4 regions of the Peribacillus sp. NJ4 genome follow, and region 4 is predicted to be linked to each of the others. Evidence: riboswitches for the same ligand, from Rfam matches in the RefSeq annotation. Region 4 holds a riboswitch; each other region holds the start of a gene.
What was found. A riboswitch is a leader RNA that binds a small molecule or an ion and turns the genes downstream of it on or off. The one in region 4 is predicted to bind glycine.
Positions count from the first base shown of each region.

Region 1: linked by a shared signal. The riboswitch ahead of gcvT (glycine cleavage system aminomethyltransferase GcvT) and the one ahead of QUF94_RS14040 (amino acid permease) in region 4 are both predicted to bind glycine.
Region 2: linked by a shared signal. The riboswitch ahead of QUF94_RS23760 (amino acid permease) and the one ahead of QUF94_RS14040 (amino acid permease) in region 4 are both predicted to bind glycine.
Region 3: linked by a shared signal. The riboswitch ahead of glyA (serine hydroxymethyltransferase) and the one ahead of QUF94_RS14040 (amino acid permease) in region 4 are both predicted to bind glycine.

Region 1 covers NZ_JAUCFQ010000001.1:1,952,635-1,958,008, forward strand. The annotation lists gene QUF94_RS09815 (YqhG family protein) at 1-555, opposite strand, end outside; gene QUF94_RS09820 (DEAD/DEAH box helicase) at 533-2,221, opposite strand; glycine riboswitch at 2,596-2,683, shown strand; glycine riboswitch at 2,687-2,770, shown strand; gene gcvT (glycine cleavage system aminomethyltransferase GcvT) at 2,905-4,011, shown strand; gene gcvPA (aminomethyl-transferring glycine dehydrogenase subunit GcvPA) at 4,029-5,374, shown strand, end outside; gene gcvPB (aminomethyl-transferring glycine dehydrogenase subunit GcvPB) at 5,368-5,374, shown strand, end outside.
Region 2 covers NZ_JAUCFQ010000001.1:4,751,813-4,757,186, forward strand. The annotation lists gene QUF94_RS23755 (amino acid permease) at 1-1,084, opposite strand, end outside; glycine riboswitch at 1,614-1,692, shown strand; gene QUF94_RS23760 (amino acid permease) at 1,902-3,242, shown strand; gene QUF94_RS23765 (DUF3311 domain-containing protein) at 3,533-3,733, shown strand; gene QUF94_RS23770 (sodium:solute symporter family protein) at 3,730-5,208, shown strand.
Region 3 covers NZ_JAUCFQ010000001.1:3,541,132-3,546,505, reverse strand. The annotation lists gene QUF94_RS17640 (aldehyde dehydrogenase family protein) at 84-1,556, shown strand; gene speB (agmatinase) at 1,985-2,986, shown strand; glycine riboswitch at 3,149-3,256, shown strand; glycine riboswitch at 3,311-3,410, opposite strand; partial or broken gene glyA (serine hydroxymethyltransferase) at 3,426-4,186, shown strand; gene QUF94_RS17625 (aspartyl-phosphate phosphatase Spo0E family protein) at 4,422-4,586, shown strand; partial or broken gene QUF94_RS17620 (Tn3 family transposase) at 4,786-5,193, shown strand.
Region 4 covers NZ_JAUCFQ010000001.1:2,823,582-2,828,955, reverse strand. The annotation lists gene QUF94_RS14055 (putative quinol monooxygenase) at 3-326, shown strand; gene QUF94_RS14050 (NADPH-dependent FMN reductase) at 385-927, shown strand; gene QUF94_RS14045 (hypothetical protein) at 2,235-2,480, shown strand; glycine riboswitch at 2,750-2,847, shown strand; glycine riboswitch at 2,851-2,907, shown strand; gene QUF94_RS14040 (amino acid permease) at 3,212-4,591, shown strand; glycine riboswitch at 4,923-5,027, shown strand; gene glyA (serine hydroxymethyltransferase) at 5,213-5,374, shown strand, end outside.

The DNA of each region.
Region 1 (5,374 bases), 870 kb from region 4:
CAATCCACTCTTGGGCATGATGAGCGGTGAAAGCGTAAAGGAATAATCCGGAATTTTTGGGGTGACCTTAACCGGTAAAACCCGATGGTGAAAGCTTTCCATGATCTCGCCTGAGATTAAATTCAATCCGATGGACATAAATGTATCTTTTTTACGATCGCATTGATAGGATATTTTCACATTAAGGGTTAGCCAAGGAAACAATGGATTATTCCCGCCTTTTGATGGAGGAGTATCCTCAAAAAGTCTAGTATACCCTGCCAGATTTTTTGTTGATTGAATAATTTGATGAAGGCGAGGGGAGCCAAAATGAATCATTTCTCCCTTTAAATCGGGTGGAGAATGTTCTGGGTCGGTAATGAAAGTCATCTGGGCTGGGTTCGGAATGCCACCCGTTTTTTCTAGATAGTGCCAATAAAAGGGTCTGTTCATTAATTCTTTATCCATTTCAATTGTCAGTTGAACGGTAAGGTGGGTGGGTGTATTATCCAGTATTTCACAATCATTGGCTTTAAAGTAAGTTAATAAAAAATCATGAATTTCCCGTTGCTGCATGAACCTCACCTTCCTTCATGGATTGAGCGAATTGAATTAACGATGAAAAATTATCCATCTTGATTTTCATTTCGCCCTCTGTTTTGGACTCGCCGACTACATCAATTAAGTATTCTTCAATGTTGTTAATTTCCAGTTTGGTTAGAATATCATCCAGTTCACCAATTACTTTTTCAAATAAATTAATTTTTTCGTATAGTAACTTCAGAATATGTTCTTCAACTGTATTTTTCGTGGCAAAGTTATAAATCATGACATCTTCTTCCTGACCAAGCCGGTGAATCCGCCCAATTCTTTGCTCGAGTCTCATGGGGTTCCATGGCAGGTCAAAATTAATCAAGTGATGGCAAAACTGAAGGTTTATCCCTTCCCCGCCGGCTTCGGTTGCGATTAATACCTGTATTTTCTTTTGGAATAATTCGCGCATCCAGTCTTTCTTTCCACGCTTAAATCCGCCTCGGAAAGGGACTGAAGAAATCCCATTCTGTTGCAGGTACCATTGCAGATAAAGCTGGGTCGCTCGGTATTCGGTAAAGATAATCACTTTGTCATCAATTTTCTTGATCAGTTCCAAAGCTTTTTCAGCTTTGGAGTTCTGAACCGTTTCGTTCACTTTAGAAAATAAATCATCAAGCTTTGCCAAAAAGTCAGGGGAAGGCTGGTCGTATTTTGCTTTCATATTTTTTAAAGTATAAAAGACTGCCTCCCTGCTGCTGCAGGCTTCCCTTTGGAGAGTGAGAGCTGAAAAAGCGCTTCCTTTTGTTCCATCCGAAATAGGCTTGAATTTGGAAACGGCATCGTACAATGCCTGCTCGGTTGGAGAAAATTCAATGGTGATGGTTTCCACATGCCTTTTTGTCCATTCAATACCAGTATCGGCCCGCCGGTTTCGTATCATAACAGTGTTGACCAGTTCCTTTAGGTGTTCATCTTCAATTATGTTCCGGCCTTTCCCTTTATATTTTTCCGAAAAGAGTGAGGCATTTCCCAAGTGGCCTGGTTTCAATAACGAAACGAGGTGGAAAATTTCCTCGACTTTATTTTGAATGGGAGTAGCTGTCAGGAGTAAACAAAATTTCTTTTTCAGATTTTGGACGAATTCATAGTTCTTCGTCTTATTATTTTTAAGTTTATGAGCTTCGTCAATAATGATGAAGTCATATTCCTGATTGAAAATGATTTCACGATGTGGATCGCGTTTCGCTGTATCAATGGATGAAATGACCACATCACAGGAGTCCCAAACATAACTTTTTCTCTGAACGACTGCCGGAATATGAAACTTGGTATTCAATTCAAAAGCCCATTGTGTGACAAGTGAGGCCGGTACAAGGATCAATACTTTTTTTACAAGGCCTCTAATCATATATTCTTTTAGGATCAAGCCGGCTTCAATTGTTTTTCCGAGCCCTACCTCATCAGCTAAAATGGCCTTTCCATTCATCTTTTCCACCACTTGCTTTGCTGCTTCCAATTGGTGGGGGAGCGGGGTTAACTGCGGAAGGTGCTTGGGCGCCTGTAATCCCTCAAAATCAGGGATGATGAGATTTTCCTCCATTTGAACCGCCAACTTATAAAGCTCCCAATTTCCCCATGGACCATCATTTTCCATCTTTTGCAGAAACTCGTCATTCCATTCAGAATTGAAGGATATATTGATTTTCATAGAAATAACTCCCTCTTAAATCATAATTTCCTTAATAAAAGGTCAAAACCCGAACATTTCATATGTGAAGTAAGAAAAATATTTCTCCTCAAAAGATATTGCAGAGATAAGTTTCTTAGGGTAGGATATAAGTATATTTAGAAAATTCCAATTTCCAAACGCTGTAAAGAATCTTTGTATTTCGGTTTTGCAGTTCGCGTTTTCTTAGTATGCGCTACAGGCTCCTATTTTATCCAAGATACTGAAGGAGATCATTCAAATGGTTCCTGAAGTTTTAGGAGAGTTGGCAGAGAATGCATTCCATGATGCTCAAAGGTTTTACTAATGCTTAGGGCTTATTCGCTTACTTTCATTGGTAGACCATTTATATGCGGGTGAAGATAAGGGGAGAGACTACGGATGTAGCGCCGAAGGAGCAAACTTAGCAGTGAATCTCTCAGGCAAAAGAACTCTTATTGGACGCAACTCTGGAGAGCGCCGCCCATTTTGGGACGGCCACCAAAGGGGAAAACCTATTATATAGGTAAACTTTCAGGTTTCAGGACAGAGAAAAAGCTCAAACGGGCTTTCTCTGTCCTTTTTTGTGCTTTTTTCACATCATGAATCAGGATATCTGATGCGTAATGACAAGAAGCTTTGATAATGAAGCCATTTAAATTAAAAAATCTGAGGGGGGTCATTTTTTGACCAATTTAAAAAGAACACCACTATTTGAAGTTTATCGTGAATGCGGCGGTAAAACGATCGATTTTGGCGGTTGGGAACTTCCTGTCCAATTTTCGGGTATAAAGGACGAACATGAAGCCGTACGTACAAAAGCGGGGTTATTCGATGTTTCCCACATGGGGGAAGTTGATGTTAAGGGTCCTGGGAGCCTTTCCTTTTTACAGAAGATGATGACTAATGATATATCAAAGCTACAACAGGGCGGTGCCCAATATACGGCTATGTGCTATGAAAACGGCGGGACTGTTGATGATCTCATCGTTTATAAGAGGGCTGAAGACGACTATCTGCTCGTGGTCAACGCAGCGAATACAGATAAAGATTTCGATTGGCTGCAAGCTAATCTACCGGAAGATGTCCAAATCACGAATGTATCGAGTCACTATACACAGCTAGCACTTCAAGGGCCATCTGCAGAGAAGATATTACAAAAACTATCAGAAAATACTGCCTTAAGTGAAATTGGATTTTTCAAGTTCAAGGAAAATGTCATGATAAATGGTATCTCCACGATGGTATCCCGTACCGGATATACTGGTGAAGATGGTTTTGAGATATATAGCGACAGTGAAAACGGTCCTGCCCTTTGGAAGGCGATTCTGGATGCCGGAAAGGAAGAAGGGATTCAGCCGATTGGTTTAGGTGCTCGTGATACCCTGCGTTTTGAAGCGAAACTTCCGCTGTATGGGCAGGAACTTTCAGCGGACATCACCCCAATAGAGGCCGGGATCGGTTTTGCGGTAAAAGTGGATAAGGAAGCAGATTTTTTCGGGAAAGCCGTTCTTTCTGAACAAAAGGAGAAAGGGGCTCCCCGCAAGCTTGTGGGAATTGAAATGATTGACCGTGGCATTCCACGTCATGGGTATAAGGTCTACAGCGGGGACAAAGTCATTGGCGAGGTCACGACTGGTACCCAATCACCAACGTTGAAGAAGAACGTAGGGTTGGCACTTATCGATAAGGAATTTTCGGTGCTGGATGCGGAAGTCGAAGTGGAAATTCGATCCAAACGTTTGAAAGCCGTTATCATACAAACACCTTTTTATAAAAAACCACGTAAATAGAGGGGAATGGTCATTAGATGAAACATCGTTATTTACCCATGACAGAGCAAGATAAACAAGAAATGCTTGAAGTGATAGGTGTACCTACTGTTGAAGAACTTTTCAATGATATCCCTGAAAGTGTTCGTTTTCAAGGCGAATACGATATCAAGCCCGCTAAATCGGAACCTGCCTTAATGAAAGAATTATCAAAGCTTGCTGCCAAGAATGCGGATCTTAAAAACTATGCTTCCTTCCTTGGTGCGGGTGTCTATGACCATTATGCACCGGTCATCGTCGATCATGTTCTTTCCCGTTCTGAGTTTTATACGGCTTATACACCCTATCAGCCTGAAATTTCACAGGGCGAGCTTCAGGCCATCTTTGAATATCAAACGATGATTTGTGAATTGACGGGTATGGATGTGGCTAACTCCTCCATGTATGACGGCGGGACAGCGCTAGCTGAAGCAGCCATGCTTGCTTCAGGTCAGACACGACGCAAGAAGATTCTCATTTCAGGGACGGTTCATCCTGAATCAAGAGAAGTTGTTAAGACCTATGCGAAAGGACAACGCGTGGAAGTGATCGAAATTCCTTATAAAGACGGTGTGACGGATATGGCCGCCTTAAGGGAGTTGGTGAAAGATGATATTGCAGGAGTGATTGTGCAATATCCGAACTTTTTTGGCCGTATCGAGCCATTGAAAGAAATGGAAGAAATCATTCATGGCGTCAAGTCCATGTTTATCGTTTCCAGTAATCCGCTTGCACTGGGAGCCTTGACATCCCCTGGTGCCCTCGGTGCAGATATCGTAACGGGGGATGCTCAGCCATTCGGCATTCCAGCAGCATTCGGTGGACCTCATTGTGGATATTTTGCCGTTACGAATAAACTTGTACGGAAAGTTCCGGGCAGACTCGTCGGTCAAACAGTGGATGAAAATGGAAAAAGGGGTTTTGTGCTGACGCTTCAAGCTCGTGAGCAGCACATTCGCCGTGATAAGGCCACATCCAACATTTGTTCCAATCAAGCGTTGAACGCCTTGGCAGCTTCTGTTGCAATGACCGCTCTTGGGAAAAAGGGGGTCAAAGAAATGGCCGTGCAAAATATTCAAAAAGCGCATTATGCGAAAAAAGCTATTGAGGCAAAAGGGATAAAAGTAATGTTCGACGGTCCTTCGTTTAATGAATTTGTCATTAAACTGCCTGCTTCGTTTTCAGAAATCAATAAAAACCTATTTGAAAAAGGGATGATCGGCGGCTTTGATTTAGGAAAGGTTTATCCTGAGCTGGAAGACCATATGCTGGTCGCGGTAACGGAACTTAGAACAAAAGAAGAAATTGATGCACTTGCGCAGGAATTGGGGGATCAACATGAATA
Region 2 (5,374 bases), 1.9 Mb from region 4:
CACTGTACACATAAAGGAATAATTGCGGCGGTGCAAGGTAATTCAGGATAACCCCGATGCCCAATCCTAATAATACAGCGATCGTACAATATGCCGGCACTCCATTTTTAGATACTTTTGCAAAGATTTTAGGAGCTTGGCCATTCAATGCTAGAGTGTAAAGCATACGCCCTGCACTGAAAATCCCACTGTTGCATCCAGACATTGCGGCAGTGATTACGACAAAGTTAATGATGCCTGCCGCTGCAGTGATACCGATTTTAGCAAAGGTTGAAACGAATGGACTTCCGATGTCATCCAGTTTATCCCAAGGATAAACCGTCACGATGACGAAGATAGCGCCAATATAGAAAATTAAAATGCGCCATATGATTGATTTGATCGCTTTTGTTACGGTCTTTGTTGGATTTTTCGCTTCTCCGGCTGTGATGCCGATAAGCTCAACGCCTTGATAGGAAGCCACGACAAGGGAAAGCGCAAAGAAGAATCCTGTCCAACCTCCCGTAAAGAAGCCGCCATTTGCCCAAAGATTCGATAATCCAATCGCATCCCCCCCATTCCCTATTCCAAAGAAAATAAGGCCAAGACCGGCAATGATCATCAATATAATCGTAATTATTTTTATAAGCGCAAACCAAAACTCAAATTCCCCGAAAGATTTTACGGAAATGAGGTTGGCCGCCCCCAAGATGATCATGGCGACCACACCTGGTATCCAAGCTGGTAACTCCGGGAACCAATACTGCATATACATTCCAACGGCGATGATTTCGGACATTCCGACGATTACCCATTGAAACCAATTGCTCCAAGCAGTCATATAACCTGCCAAAGGATGTATATAGCTGCTCGCAAAGGTTGCAAAAGAACCTGTAGTCGGTTCTAAATATAGCATCTCCCCCATAGAGCGCATAATGAAAAATATAAATATACCTGCGATGGCATAAGCGAGCATTACAGAGGGCCCGGTCCATTTGATCGTGCTCGCCGATCCCATGAATAACCCAACCCCGATGGTTCCGCCCAAGGCTATCATTTGAATATGACGTGCCTCCAGCCCTCTCTTTAATTCCTTATTTGACATGTTTAACTCCCCCAGATGCAATATTAGCGGCAATGATATTAATATCCTTTCCACCAATCGACTCTCTATTATTATTGCGGTTAAAAATGCTTTATCCTAATCATTTGCATAACACTTTAATTTTGTTTTCTTATCTTATAATAGTAAATATTCTGTAAAAATACAAATGTATTTTTCAAATAAACAGTTGCCAAAAATATCTTGTTGATATTCCCAATCAAAAATTATCATTTTAAAAAAGTGATGATCAGTATTTTATAATAGTGATAGTACAAAAAGAGCAGGAAACAATCACTTCTGATCGGAGCCCATTCAAACCTTCGCAAGTGAATGTTTATAAAAATTTAAACCATTTCAAGAAGTGTTGTAAATGCAAAAATTTGTTGACCTCCGAAAAAATAAATGATAGAATTCCAATATTATTTTATAAGTATAATGAACGATTCAGCAGTGGAAGATTATCACTGACTGACATTTTCACACAACCGCATACAAGCAAGCGATGAACGCTATGGATGACACTATAGCAGGAGCAGCTTCTGGAGAGACTGTACAAGATGCAGCGCCGAAGGATTCACAATCTCAGGCAAAAGGACAGAAGAGTAACGAATGATAAATTGTTATTCTGAACCCTTTAAGAGATTGGTATTATCCAATCTCTTTTTTTATTGTCCACTTTGTGATTGGACGGAAACAACACTCGTGAAAAAAACCATTGGGAAATGCAAGCTGGGCGAAAAATCACGTCCCTCTCTCCAAGACCAAGCAGGTTTGAAATCATTCACTATCAAGACCATAAAAGACGGGGGCGTACGAATTGGCTAAACAGGAATTAAAAAGAGATTTAAAAAATCGTCATGTACAACTGATTGCAATAGGAGGAACCATTGGTACCGGTTTATTTTTAGGATCCGGAAAAGCCATACAATTGGCAGGTCCATCCATCATCTTCTCCTATCTGATAATAGGGATTGCTTTGTTTTTTGTGATGAGGGCCCTAGGCGAATTGCTCTTATCCAATGCAGGGTATACGTCATTCACTGAATTCGCAACCGAATATGTCGGTCCATGGGCTGGCTTCGTGACCGGTTGGACCTATTGGTTCTGTTGGATCATGACCGCAATGGCCGATATCATAGCTGTTGGTGTCTATATACAATACTGGTTCGATATCCCTCAATGGATTCCGGCTCTAATATGCCTGGTCATCCTGTTAGGATTGAACCTATTGACCGTTAAGTTATTTGGCGAATTGGAATTCTGGTTTGCCATCATTAAAGTAATCACAATCATCGCCTTGATCATCGTAGGTATCATCTTATTGATCATCGGCTTCAATACCAATACCGGAACGGTTTCCCTAACGAACCTATGGAACCATGGAGGCATGTTCCCTAATGGAATCTCCGGATTCCTATTATCTTTACAGTTGGTCGTCTTCTCCTTTGTAGGTGTCGAATTGGTCGGGGTTTCCGCAGCAGAAACGGCGAACCCGAGAAAGAACATTCCGTCTGCCATCAATAAAATACCTGTCCGGATTTTACTTTTCTATGTGGGTGCCATATTCGTCATTCTCTGCGTCAACCCATGGACTCAACTGGATTCCACGAGCAGCCCATTTGTAGAGGTCTTTGCGTTAATCGGCATTCCTGTAGCTGCCGGGATCATCAACTTCGTCGTTTTGACATCTGCTGCTTCTGCATGCAACAGCGGTTTATTTTCAACAAGCCGAATACTCTATACGTTAAGCAGGAATGACGAAGCCCCTGCCAAACTGAAAAAATTAAATAAACAGGCTGTTCCAAGCAATGCCTTGTTTACATCAACAATCGTTGTATCACTTGGGGCATTATTAAGCAAACTGATACCGGAACAGGCATTTACCGTTGTGACGACCATCAGTGCCATCTGTTTCATTTGGGTATGGAGCATAATCTTGATCTCCCATATCAAATATTCGAAAACAAGGCCTGACCTAAGAGCCGAATCAACTTTCAAGGCTCCTTTTACACCCTTTATCAATTACGTCATTTTAGGATTATTCCTGTTCATCCTTATCGTTATGCTATTCGCTGAAGCTACACGGCTATCACTGCTCATGACGCCAATCTGGTTCATACTCTTGGTGATACTATATAACTACCAGAAAAAAAGATAGAAAACGGATAAAGCCTTGAACTCAATATGAATTCAAGGCTTTATCCATTTCAACAAACACTTCAACTTTCCATCAGTGGACTCGGTTGCTAAAAATATATCAAGCAACCACATTAAATTTTATATCGAAATAGTGTAAGCTAATATATATCATCGGAACTTGTAAAAGAAGGGAAATCAATCATGTATGAATTTCCCTTCCCCGTTTGGTTCACCCATCCATCAGTGGTATTAAAGAAAAACCCCCATTGGTGGACGTTTCACTTTATTTAATACGGAGGGGTTTGTTTAATGAAGATTATATATATCCTTACTCTAGTTCCTTTCATAGGCATACTAGGATTTCTACCTTTTGTTAATAGAATAGAACCTTATGTATTAGGGATGCCTTTCAATATGTTCTGGATGGCTATGTGGGTGGTCCTTACCTCTGCCATCTTGGGCATCATGTATAAGCTGGATCCCAGGAATCGGGAAGGTGACCAGGAATGAATATTGCTCTCTTAATCATTTTAGCATTTTTACTTCTGTCGATATTTTTAGGCATTCGCTCTTCAAAAGGAAAAGATATGGACTTGGAACAATGGACGGTGGGCGGACGTGGTTTTGGTGCAATATTCGTCTTTCTGCTGATGGCTGGGGAAATCTATACGACCTTCTCCTTCCTTGGCGGCAGCGGCTGGGCTTATGGAAAGGGCGCACCCGCTCTATATGTTCTTATTTACATTACTTTGTCTTACGTATTATCCTATTGGCTCCTTCCGGAAATATGGAAATATGCCAAAGAAAATAAACTGATGTCTCAATCCGATTTCTTTGTAAGCAAATATAAGAGTCCTAGTTTAGGAATTTTGGCTGCGCTTGTCGGTGTGGTGTCGATGATTCCAGTGATCGTCGTGCAGCTGAAAGGTTTGGGGATCATTGTATCAGAAGCTTCTTATGGTGCCATCTCAATGTCTGCGGCGGTTTGGATGGGGGCGATCAGCCTTACCATTTATGTGATGATATCCGGTATACACGGTTCAGTTTGGACAGCAGTCATTAAAGATATCATGATGATTGCCATTATAGGATTCTTAGGGATTTATCTGCCCATTCATTACTTTGGTGGATTTCAGCCGATGTTTGAAGCGATTGATTCGGCAAAACCCGGTTTTCTAAAGTTCCCTGAGCAGGGACTTAGCGTATCATGGTTTATCTCCACGGTAATATTGCTCGTATTCGGTTTCTATATGTGGCCCCAAGTTTTCAGCGCTGTTTATTCAGCGCGCAGTGGGAAGGTATTTCGAAAAAATGCCATCATCAGCCCTTTATATACGCTCATGCTGTTATTCGTCTTTTTTGTAGGGTTTACAGCTATATTGAAAGTGCCTGGACTCGTTGGGGCAGATGCAGACCTCTCATTGCTGCGCCTTTCGATCGAGACCTTTGATCCATGGTTCATAGGCATAATCGGCGGAGCTGGATTGCTGACCGCATTGGTGCCTGGATCCATGCTTTTGATGAGCGTCGCTACACTGCTCGCGAAAAACGTTTATAAGGAATTCGCACCTACAGTATCCGATCGGCACGTTGTAAGATTGGCAAAGTTCCTTGTTCCCATCATTGCCCTTATAGCCGTCTACTTCACCTTAAACGGCGGCGAAACGATGTCGGCATTAATTCTCATGGGATACAGTCTCATTACACAGCTATTCCCTTCCCTTCTCTTTAGTCTGAAGAAGAATAATCCAATCAATAAATATGGCGCAATCGCCGGCATCGTCACTGGATTGGCCATCGTAATCTGCATTACACTCAGTCATTCAACAATAGGGACCTTGTTTCCATCCTTGCCACAAGCAGCAAAAGATTTGAATGTCGGAATCATCGCCTTGGCAATCAATTTCCTTGTGATGATAACAGTAAGTCTTGCTTTCAGGAAGCACGTGGTTCAGTTGGAACCTAAATCCGTTAACGATATATGAAGCGCTCATTTTTGGATAAAAAGTAAAGATGTGAAAGAACAATGGAAGGCTCAGTCAAAAGACTGAGCCTTCCATTATAATCGACATCCAAAGCATAATGTCCTTTTTCTCAAGATTGATTATAGGAAGTCTCATTTTAGACTACTACTCTTTTTTGTTTATAATC
Region 3 (5,374 bases), 720 kb from region 4:
CCAAACCTGTTACAGATCATTATTAGCTATTTATGGATATGAGATTGCTAAAGGGAAGAATAACGAACTGGAGGTTTTCCAAATTGCATAAGTTGAAAATGTTTATTAACGGTGAATGGATGGATTCTTTAAGTAAACAAAAGAGTAATGTTGTAAACCCTGCAAACGGCAAGATCATTGCAGAGGCACCCAGCGGAAATGCAGAAGATGCAAAGATGGCCATTGATGCAGCACGACTAGCATTTGATTCTGGGATTTGGTCGGACTTACCGGCTTCTGAGCGGGCTGCCTACTTATTTAAAATAGCGGAAAAGATTGAAGAAAACGCCTCGGAGCTTAGCCAACTTGAAACAGCAAATACCGGAAAACCTCTTAAAGAGTCAGAGTTTGACATTGCTGACGCAGCAGATTGTTTTCGCTACTATGGCGGTTTAGTCACAAAACCGGATGGCCAAACATATCCCGTTTCCGCTCCAGTACAGGCCATGGTTGTTCGAGAGCCGGTAGGGGTATGCGGACTGATAGCTCCGTGGAATTTTCCTTTGCTGACGGGAGCTTGGAAAATCGCCCCTGCCCTTGCAGCAGGAAATACGATTGTATTTAAACCAGCAGGGGTAACTCCGGTTACCACTACCAAATTATTTGAGATTATCAAAGAAGTTGGCATACCAGATGGTGTTGCCAATCTAGTGATGGGCGGTGGAGGAACCGTAGGAAATGAAATAACGGAAAGCGATAAAGTCGATATGGTTTCATTCACTGGGAGCACATCAACGGGCAGAAGCATCATGAAAACAGCAGCTGGAAATATTAAAAACATTGCACTCGAATTAGGCGGCAAGTCACCTAACATCGTTTTCGCCGACGCAGACTTTGAGACAGCAGTCGATTATGCTTTATATGGGATTTTTGTAAACGCCGGTCAAGTTTGTAATGCAGGATCGCGTTTGCTGCTTGAAGAGAGCATTCACGACGAGTTTATCAATAGACTGATAGAGAAAGCAAAAAAGATCCGAGTCGGTCCTGGTGATAAACCCTCTACAGAAATGGGCGCACTTGTTAGTGAAGAACATATGAATGAGGTACTTAAATATATTCAACTTGGCATAGAAGAAGGGGCGAAATTAGCCTGTGGCGGCAAGCGTATCACAAGCGATGGGCTGGAAAATGGTTATTTTGTTGAGCCGACGATATTTGTCGATACCAAACCTGACATGAGAATTGTTCAGGAAGAAATATTCGGGCCAGTCCTTACCGTTCAAAAGTTTAAGGACGAAGCGGAAGCCATCCAGCTTGCCAATGATACGCCATATGGCCTCGCAGCTGGTGTATTTTCACAAGATGGTGCTAAGGCTTTAAGAGTGATTAAGAAAATAAGAGCCGGAATTACATGGATTAATGCCTATAATCTAGCCTACAATGAAGCGCCGTGGGGAGGCTATAAGCAGAGCGGAATTGGCCGTGGATTAGGAACTTTTGGTTTAGATGAGTTCAGTGAGGTAAAACAAATCAACATTAATCTAGAAGTGGAGCCAACCAAGTGGTTTGATCATTAAAAATTGAGAAGTAGAGATAAATGAGTAAAAGAGAGTGAGTATGCACACCTCGAAAAAATGTATGACTAATAATAGAGGAAGCATTTTTTTGAAATTCGCAAATATTTTAATTTCAAATATTATTTCTGAAGATGGGCTGGAACAGATTCCTAAGTGTTTATTTTACGAGTAAAAAGCCAGTTCATCAAGATTTGTCTTATTTAAAACCTAAATAAGACAAGAATAATATTTTACTGATATGAATTTATATTCCCTGTGCTCCTTTCTCTGTGGCGTTTACTAAGGAGTTTCGAGTAATCAGAAAATATGTTGGTTCCTGGTAGTCATTATTGATAACACTATTCAGTTTTACCTAGTTTTATAGGATGGCATGAAGCTTGCATCTATATTATTTTCGAAGAACGTAATACAAGTGGGAGGAAAAGTTCATGTCGAATAATAAAAAACAACATCTTAATTTACCTTTTACCGGAATCTGTACTTTCGGGAAATATCCCGTATGTCCTGATTTAGACCAGTTAGACGCAGATGTTGCTGTCATTGGAGTTCCAAATGATATGGGAACACAATGGAAGTCAGGCGCAAGAATGGGTCCAAGGGGAATTCGTGAAGGCTCTACATTATATAGTTTCGGGTTAGATGGTGCCTATGATATTGAAAATGATATCATGTATCTTGGCCCGAAATGGAAAGTCGTTGATTGCGGCGATGTGGACATGGTACATGGGGATATGATGCAATCCCATGATAATACGGAAGAAGCCATTCGAAAAATAGTTTCAAAAGGTGCAATGCCGGTTGTATTAGGTGGAGATCATTCCATTACAATTCCAGTAGGAAAGGGCTTGGGTGAACTCGGGCCATTTCATGTGATCCAGATTGATGCGCATTTAGACTGGGCAGATCACCGTTCAGGAATGCGGGTTGGACATGGAAGCTGCATCCGCCGCTTATCGGAAATGAATCATGTTCAAAAGATTTTCCAATTGGGCATTCGTGGAATCAGCAGCAGTAAAAAAGCAGATGTCGTTGCTGCCAGAGAATACGGAAGTGTCATCTTGTCTCCCCGCCAAATGAGAAAGATGGGATTTGAACAGGTTCTGGAACTTATTCCAGCAGGTGAAAAATATTATATTACCATGGACATTGATGGCCTCGACCCATCGATCGCCCCTGCGACAGGCACACCTTCTCCTGGAGGTCTGCTTTATGAAGAAGTCAATGAATTACTCCATGGAATTGCAAAAAGAGGAGAAGTAATCGGTTTTGATATGGTAGAAGTAGCTACTCCTTACGACCATGCTGGAATAACTGGACAAGTAGCAGCGCGTCTCTCATTAGACTTGCTTAGTTATGTTTTGAAAGAAAAAGAGAAAAACCAGGCTATAATCAGCGATCATCAAGAGCAGAACTTCATAAAGAAGCATTAGTCTATTAAATTTGAAAGCGTTTGCTGATATAAAATGACTTTCCACCGTTTTTCTTTTCTTAGTTTCCTGAATATGTATAAATAAAGAGGAGATTCCATAAAAAACAATTATAGAATTAATTCTCAATAGTAAACATATAGAGTGTTCAAATATATATAGCGGATGACGATTGTGGGAGAGTGCAATATAGACAGCCACCGAAGGAGCAAGTTCCAAAAAAACCCTTGGAACAAATCTCTCAGGTTCTGTTTAGATAACTGCTGCCACTCCATATCACGTCCCTGTTTTTGCACGCAAAAAAGGACAGAAAAGGGTAATGGCAACATTCCCTTCTCTGTCCTTTTACCTGAGAGTTTAACTCTATACTGAAAAGAGTCTTCCCCTTTGGTGGCGTTTTATACACGCGCTCTCCAGAGTTGCGTCCCATTGTGGTTCTTTTATTTTTGAAGCAATTGAAAACGAACGGAAACGGCAACATCAAACACTAGAGTTGATTTCATCAGAATACTTCGTCAGCCAAGAGTATTAGAAGCTATGGGCATAAATATGCAGAGGGTTATCCAGGAAAACGTTATTATGGCGGATGTGAATTTGTCGATGTGGTAGAACAAGCAGCAATCGATCGCTTAACAAAGCTGTTTGGAGCTAAATATGCAAATGTTCAGCCTCACTCAGGTGCACAAGCAAATTTCGCGGTTTTTTCTCACTGCTTCAACCTGGTGATAAAGTGATGGGAATGAACCTTTCACATGGCGGCCACTTAACTCATGGAAGTCCAGTCAGTGTTTCAGGAAAATGGTTTGAAGTTGTTTCTTATGGAGTTAGAGAAGATACCCAATTGATTGATTATGATGAGTTGGAAGCAATAGCAAAGAAAGAAAAACCTAAATTGATTATTGCAGGGATAAGTACCTACCTAAGAACGATTAATTTTGCTCGATTTAGAGAAATAGCCGATCGAGTTGGAGCAAAACTTATGGTGGATATGGCTCATATAGCCGGGCTGGTGGCGGCTGTTCTTCACCCATCCCCAATCCCATATGCAGATGTTGTGACAAGTACCACTCAAACATTAAGAGGACAGCGGGGGGCATCATTTTAACGAACGATGAAGTAATTATCAAAGCGATTAATAAATCCGTATTCCCAGGAATTCAAGGCGGTCCACTTATGCATATCATTGCAGCAAAAGCAGTTGCTGAATGCTTGGGAATAGAATTAGAGAGTCTTTTTGATATATGCATAATCACATTGATTGTTTTTGTTTTTTTAAAAAGAAAAGGGTGGATAAATTAAAGGGGTATTGAAAAGGTAGTGTAGTTGAAGAAGACATATAAAGTAGACTTAACCCGCTCAAGTAGACAGCATCTACTCATTTATAATGTTAATCGTCAGTATCATTAGAACAATTATACAAATTAACAGGGGCGAAGTAATGAACACAAAATTACTATCAGAAATAGAAACTAAGATTAATTATTTGAAAGGCCGTTTGATTGTCATCGGAATGTTAAAAGGACTTTCTCATTCCGATACGATTAAAACTAGTCAAGAGTTAGATGAATGGTTGTATAAATATCAAATAATTAAATTCAACTGATCCATTATTCTGCGAAATCTTTCCCTACACTCTTTCCGTCACAGTTTTTGTGTCAAATACCAAATAAATATCTCTCTTATTTCATTGTCCCCGTTGAATAACAGGGATTTTTTTAATTGAATTAGAATGTATGAATATACTAACTGTGTTCTTTTAAAATGGTTACTTAACGATTATTTATTTTATTTCAAACCGGCTATTCACCGATATTGCTGGCTATACAGATCAAATTTTTGGATTAACTCACCTATTGGGCTTTAGCTGCACCAAGAATCAGAGATTTGTCAGATTCAAAGCTTTTTTCATAAGAGAAAGCAAGCGGGTATTCAAATTAAGGGTCCATTTTACGTGGCCAAATAACTATAAAAATTATTAAAGAAAATTATGAGGTGTTTTACGATTAGCTCATTCTATAAAAGAAGGTACTATCTCAGCATCACTTATTAAGGGGGAAATAGACTCTAACTCTAGGCAAAACAGTTTGGCTGCAGCTTTACGTGAAATGGGTTGAATCGAAAAGACTATTTTTATTCTTAATTACCTTACTAGTGAACTTTTAAGAAAAAAGATTCAAAAAGGCTTAAACAAAGGAGAAGCCATGGAGTCACAAAAACTATTCTCTTTGGGAAACAAGGGGACGGAACGAAACACCTTCAATCATTGATAAAATACTTATTATTTTTAATCTATTGCATTATTAACAGTAATGGCATGATCAGAGCCAATATCCTAAAATATCTGCCATCCTAAACCTAAAGCTATAAAGAAGGAATCCCTGTCATAATTTT
Region 4 (5,374 bases):
ATATGAATTCAAGTAAATTAATAGTATGGATTAATGTATTTACAGCTAAACCTGGCAAACTAGATGAATTAGTTGCGATACAGTCTGAAGAACTTCTCAATTTTAAGAGGGGATCTCAAGGTGTTCCTGGTTGGATTAATAGTCGTTGGCATCGTTCTGTTGATAAAAATAAGGCTATTATGATAACTACCTTTGAAAGTGTTGATCATCATAAAAATTGGTTAGAAAAAAGTGAATTTACTGAACACCTTAACAAGATAAATCATCTCATTGAAGATGCAGAAGGTGGGTACTACACATTAGTGGAAGTCATTGAAAACATATAAATCAATTAAAATTATAACTTCTTTATTTTAAACAAACATTAACGAGGAGGAAAAACCATTGGGGAAATTAAACATTGGAATTATCTTAGGAAGCACACGTCAAGGACGCGTAAGTCCACAAGTAGGAAATTGGGTAAAAGAAATAGCAGATAAACGCGGAGATGCAAATTATGAAATCGTAGATATTGCAGACTTTAAATTGCCTTTTTTGGGTGAAGGCACTGGTAAAGAACCAGGGTTAACAGCTTGGGCAGAAAAACTTTCCAGCTTAGATGGATTTGTTTTTATCGTACAGGAATACAATCACAGTATTACAGGAGCATTAAAAAATGCGCTTGATTCCGCACGCGATGAATGGAACAACAAGGCGGCGGGCATCGTGAGCTATGGTTCAACAGGCGGAGCTCGTGCAGCTGAACATTTGCGTGGCATCTTAGGTGAATTACTTGTTGCGGACGTTCGAGTAAATCCAACATTTTCACTATTTACAGACTTTGAAAACTACAAGACATTTAAACCAGCTGATTTACACCTTGGTAATGTCAATGCAATGTTAGATCAAACGATTGCATGGAGCGGTGCCTTAAAAAAATTAAGATAAGCTTGATAGTTTACTAACCGCTCTTAAAGTAGCTTCCATTGCTATGCCACTATACTCTTACATGGATTATGCACAGTTAAAAAGCAAAACGGCCTTCCAAAATTTAGCCTAGTTTAAAAGATTTAGTATAGCATGAAATATTTAATATGTTTATTGGAAAATGTTTACAAACCATTGGTTAGTTCTCGAAGGCCTATTGTAGAGTTAACGCGAACTGTGCGATTATACGGGCACATAAAGCGCCCGAATAATTTCTACTTTTATTTAGAAGGAGCAAAAAGTAATGTTTCTTGTTTCTTTAATTTTCTTTCGTGTCATTTTCTTTTACTTTGCGAATATAAAGTCCTTTACGAGTCTTTTTAAAGAAATGTACGGAGTTACACCTCATGTTTACCGTGAAAACCATTCGTAAGAACAAATTGATTCGTTTCAAAGCTATCATATCGAAGATGCCGAAACATTGATAAATTCACCAGAAATTTTAGCTATATTGGAAACCGTACTAACCAAACATGATCACTCGTAGAAACGATTACAGCAGATGTTGAAACAGATGAAGTGATTGCAACAAGTTCACCTTACTTTAAATCAGATGTTGCTCTGAATGGACATTCTCTTTTTATCAGAATTGAATATCAAGAAATTACCGCGAATGAGGAAAATTATTTTTCAAAAGCTTTATGGTTTTATGAAGCATTGTTTACAAGTATACGGAGCATTTATTTAAGTACATGGCACTTTCTCTTTTATAAGCCTTATTACACCGCTGTTGAACCAAAGGAATTAGAACGAGTATATTTATTTAAATTGTATGATTTACTAAAAAAACTTGTTTAAGACATTCTTTATTCCTATTTAACGATTAATGCAATTCATTTTTTTATATTAGAAAAGCGATTATATGAAACAGTCATTGTTGCGATGAGCTCCAATGGCTTTTTCTATTTTATAGCAATACTTCTTTCGAATGGTTTATTTACTTGCTAAGTTGAGTATTCACCTCCCTTTTTTGATGTTAATATTTGTTAGTGAAATATCTTACTATCTATAATAGGAATATACGCAAATAATAAGGTATATATATTTGATCATACTATATGAATATGTTTTAAAAGAAGAGGATAACCAACTTAGAGTTCCGGTTTGACACAGGTAAAATGTAATGGGAGATGGTTTCGTTAACACGTCAAGCGTTGTGAAAATGAATACGTGATGATAAATATAAACCTTATTGATCCAAATTATGTTATTCTATTTCTGTTTACAACAGTCCGTCTGAAAAACTGTAAAGGGGGTATAAGGTTAAAATGGTTAAGGAAAAGAAAATCAAGCTAAAGAAGCCAAAGAAGTGGTGGGGATGGGTTCTAGCAATTGTCATCATTGCTAATATAGCAGGTGGTGGGGACAAAGAGGAAGTTGCTAAAGAAGAGAAGGCTTCTGAAAATACTGCTGAACTTAGGGAGGAAGCTCCTAGACAATCTCTACTGCTGCAAGGATTTTCGCGAGTCTCGAATTTTCTCTTTTTCCATACATCAATTATGTTAAAACTATAGTTATTATGTCCTCTCCTGGCTTTAAATTTTGTTTCGGAAAAATGCCGAAATTTTTGCTTATACATAAGCTTGTTTGGGATTCTTTGCGACATAGAAAAGCTGCTAATAAGCTTGATTTTTCATAGCTAATAACTTCTAAAATATACTGTTCATAAAGTTCAAATTAGTCCATGCTTAAATTTCAGAAAATAGAGTTTTTTCAGATAATCATTGAAATATCCATTAAAACCCGATAATATACAACTATTAAAACAACTTTATATCAGCGGATGATGATTGTGGGAGAGTCTAAACAATGTTTAGCACCGAAGGAGCAAATCCTAAAAGCAGGGACTAATCTCTCAGGTAAAAGGACTACAATTGGACGCGTCTCTGAAGAGAGCCATAGGCCACCGAAGGAGTTAAACTCTCAGGTAAAAGGACAGAGGAAAGTAGGAAAATACCTATCTTTCCTCTGTCCTTTTTTGTACTTGGAAAGATAAAAAGAGAGGAAGTGTGCATTGAGATCTGAAGATAAATGATCTATCCTTTGATTTGTACAATTAATGCTATATTTTCAAAAAAGGTAGGTAGCTTTATTTCAAAAAACTATATCTAGTACCCACCTAGGAAAGCGCTTACAATGATAGGTCAGTCTCCCAGTACGCTAATAATTCAAACTCATTGAAGGGCTGACCCTTTATAAGGAAAAAATTCCAAGTAGCCTATAAAAGTAGAAAGTGGGAGATCGTATGCAGGAACAAAAGTTGGATAGAGGGTTAAAAAACAGGCACGTACAACTCATAGCTATTGGTGGGGCAATCGGAACGGGATTATTTCTTGGAGCAGGAAAATCTATTAATTTAGCTGGGCCATCAATTCTATTTGCTTACATGATTACAGGCATCATTTGCTTTTTAATCATGCGCGCACTTGGAGAACTACTCTTATCTAATTTGAACTATCATTCCTTTGTTGACTTTGTAAGAGACTATTTAGGTAATATGGCAGCATTTGTAACCGGCTGGACCTACTGGTTTTGCTGGATCTCAATCGCAATGGCCGACTTAACGGCAGTTGGTCTTTATACTCAGTATTGGTTTCCCTCCGTACCTCAGTGGATGCCAGGATTGATTGCCCTAGTCATTCTGCTATTTATGAATCTTGCAACCGTTAAACTTTTTGGCGAAATGGAATTCTGGTTCGCATTAATAAAGGTCATCGCTATTCTAGCATTAATTGTTATCGGTATTTTCATGATTATTAAAGGCTTTTCCACTGATTCAGGCGCAGCAAGTTTCACGAATCTATGGAGTCACGAAGGTATGTTCCCAAATGGAATAAATGGTTTTGTCCTCTCATTCCAGATGGTAGTGTTTGCGTTTGTGGGCATTGAACTTGTAGGACTTACAGCAGGTGAAACAGAAAATCCAGAAAAAGTTATCCCCAAAGCCATAAATAATATTCCTATTCGGATTATAATTTTCTATATTGGCGCACTTATTGTCATTATGAGTGTTTATCCGTGGAACGCAATCATCCCAACGGAAAGCCCATTCGTCCAAGTATTTGTGGCTGTAGGTATTGCTGGAGCTGCTGGTATCGTTAATTTTGTCGTCCTAACATCGGCTGCTTCGGCATGTAACAGCGCAATCTTCAGTACAAGCCGGATGGTATACTCACTTGCCAAAGATAAAAATGCACCTGTACCGTTTGCAAAACTTAATGACCGTAAAGTACCTTCCAATGCATTGTTCTTTTCAACTGTCGTCATTTTAATTTCCGTTGTTTTGAACTATTTAATGCCTGAAGGAGTATTTACCTTGATTACAAGTATTTCTACAGTATGTTTCATCTTTATTTGGGGAATTACAGTCATCAGTCATTTGAAATACCGTAAAACAAGACCTGATCTAGTGAAAAAGAACAAATTTAAATTACCATTTTATCCAATTTCCAATTACTTGATCCTTGCTTTCCTAGCGTTCGTCCTTGTTGTTCTTGCACTTGCGAGCGACACTCGTGTTGCCTTATTCGTTACTCCTGTTTGGTTCATTATGCTGATTACGATTTATAAGATTCGCCAAACGAAGGTGGAACAGGCGAATCAGAGAGAGGTAGCGGGGAATTAAGGGGCAAGAAACCCTTTGATTCAATTTGCGGTGTTTGTCCAGATAGTTGCCGCTCCATATTTTCCTAACCCGGTGAGTAAAAAATCTGCCCATTATAAAAAGCCAAAGATATCTGGATAATCATATTATAATTCGAAAAAATTATTTTAGAATAGTGGTGTTAGCGCTTTCAAAAAAGCCTTGACATAATTATTCTCAACAACTATTCTAAATGTACCAAATTGAATAAGCGGATGACAGTTGTGGGAGAGTGCAAAGCGACAAGCCACCGAAGGAGCAAGTTCCAAAAAGACCCTTGGAACAAATCTCTCAGGTAGATGGAACCACAAATGGACGCACCTCTGGAGAGCGCGTATTAACATATACGCCACCAAAGGGGAAAGGCTCTATTAAAAAATGGGGCTAAACTCTCAGGTAAAAGGACAGAGAAGGGTAGAGAACGCTACGACCCTTTTCTGTCCTTTTTTGCGTGCAAAAAAGGTTGTAAAACATACTGTTTTTAACAGTTTTCTTAGAAAAGCAGGCCTGTAGCGGGAAAGAAATATAGTGTCTAGTACCATATTGGAATTAATAATTAAGTGAAAATTCAGAATTAAGAAAAATGTCTGGGAGGAAAATAAAATGAGTTTACAACAAAATGATTTAACTATTTTTGAAGCGATTGAGAAAGAAGAACAACGTCAACATCAAACACTGGAATTGATTGCATCAGAAAATTTTGTTAGCCCAGATGTATTAGAGGCAATGGGTAGCGTGATGACAAATAAATATGCAGAAGGTTAT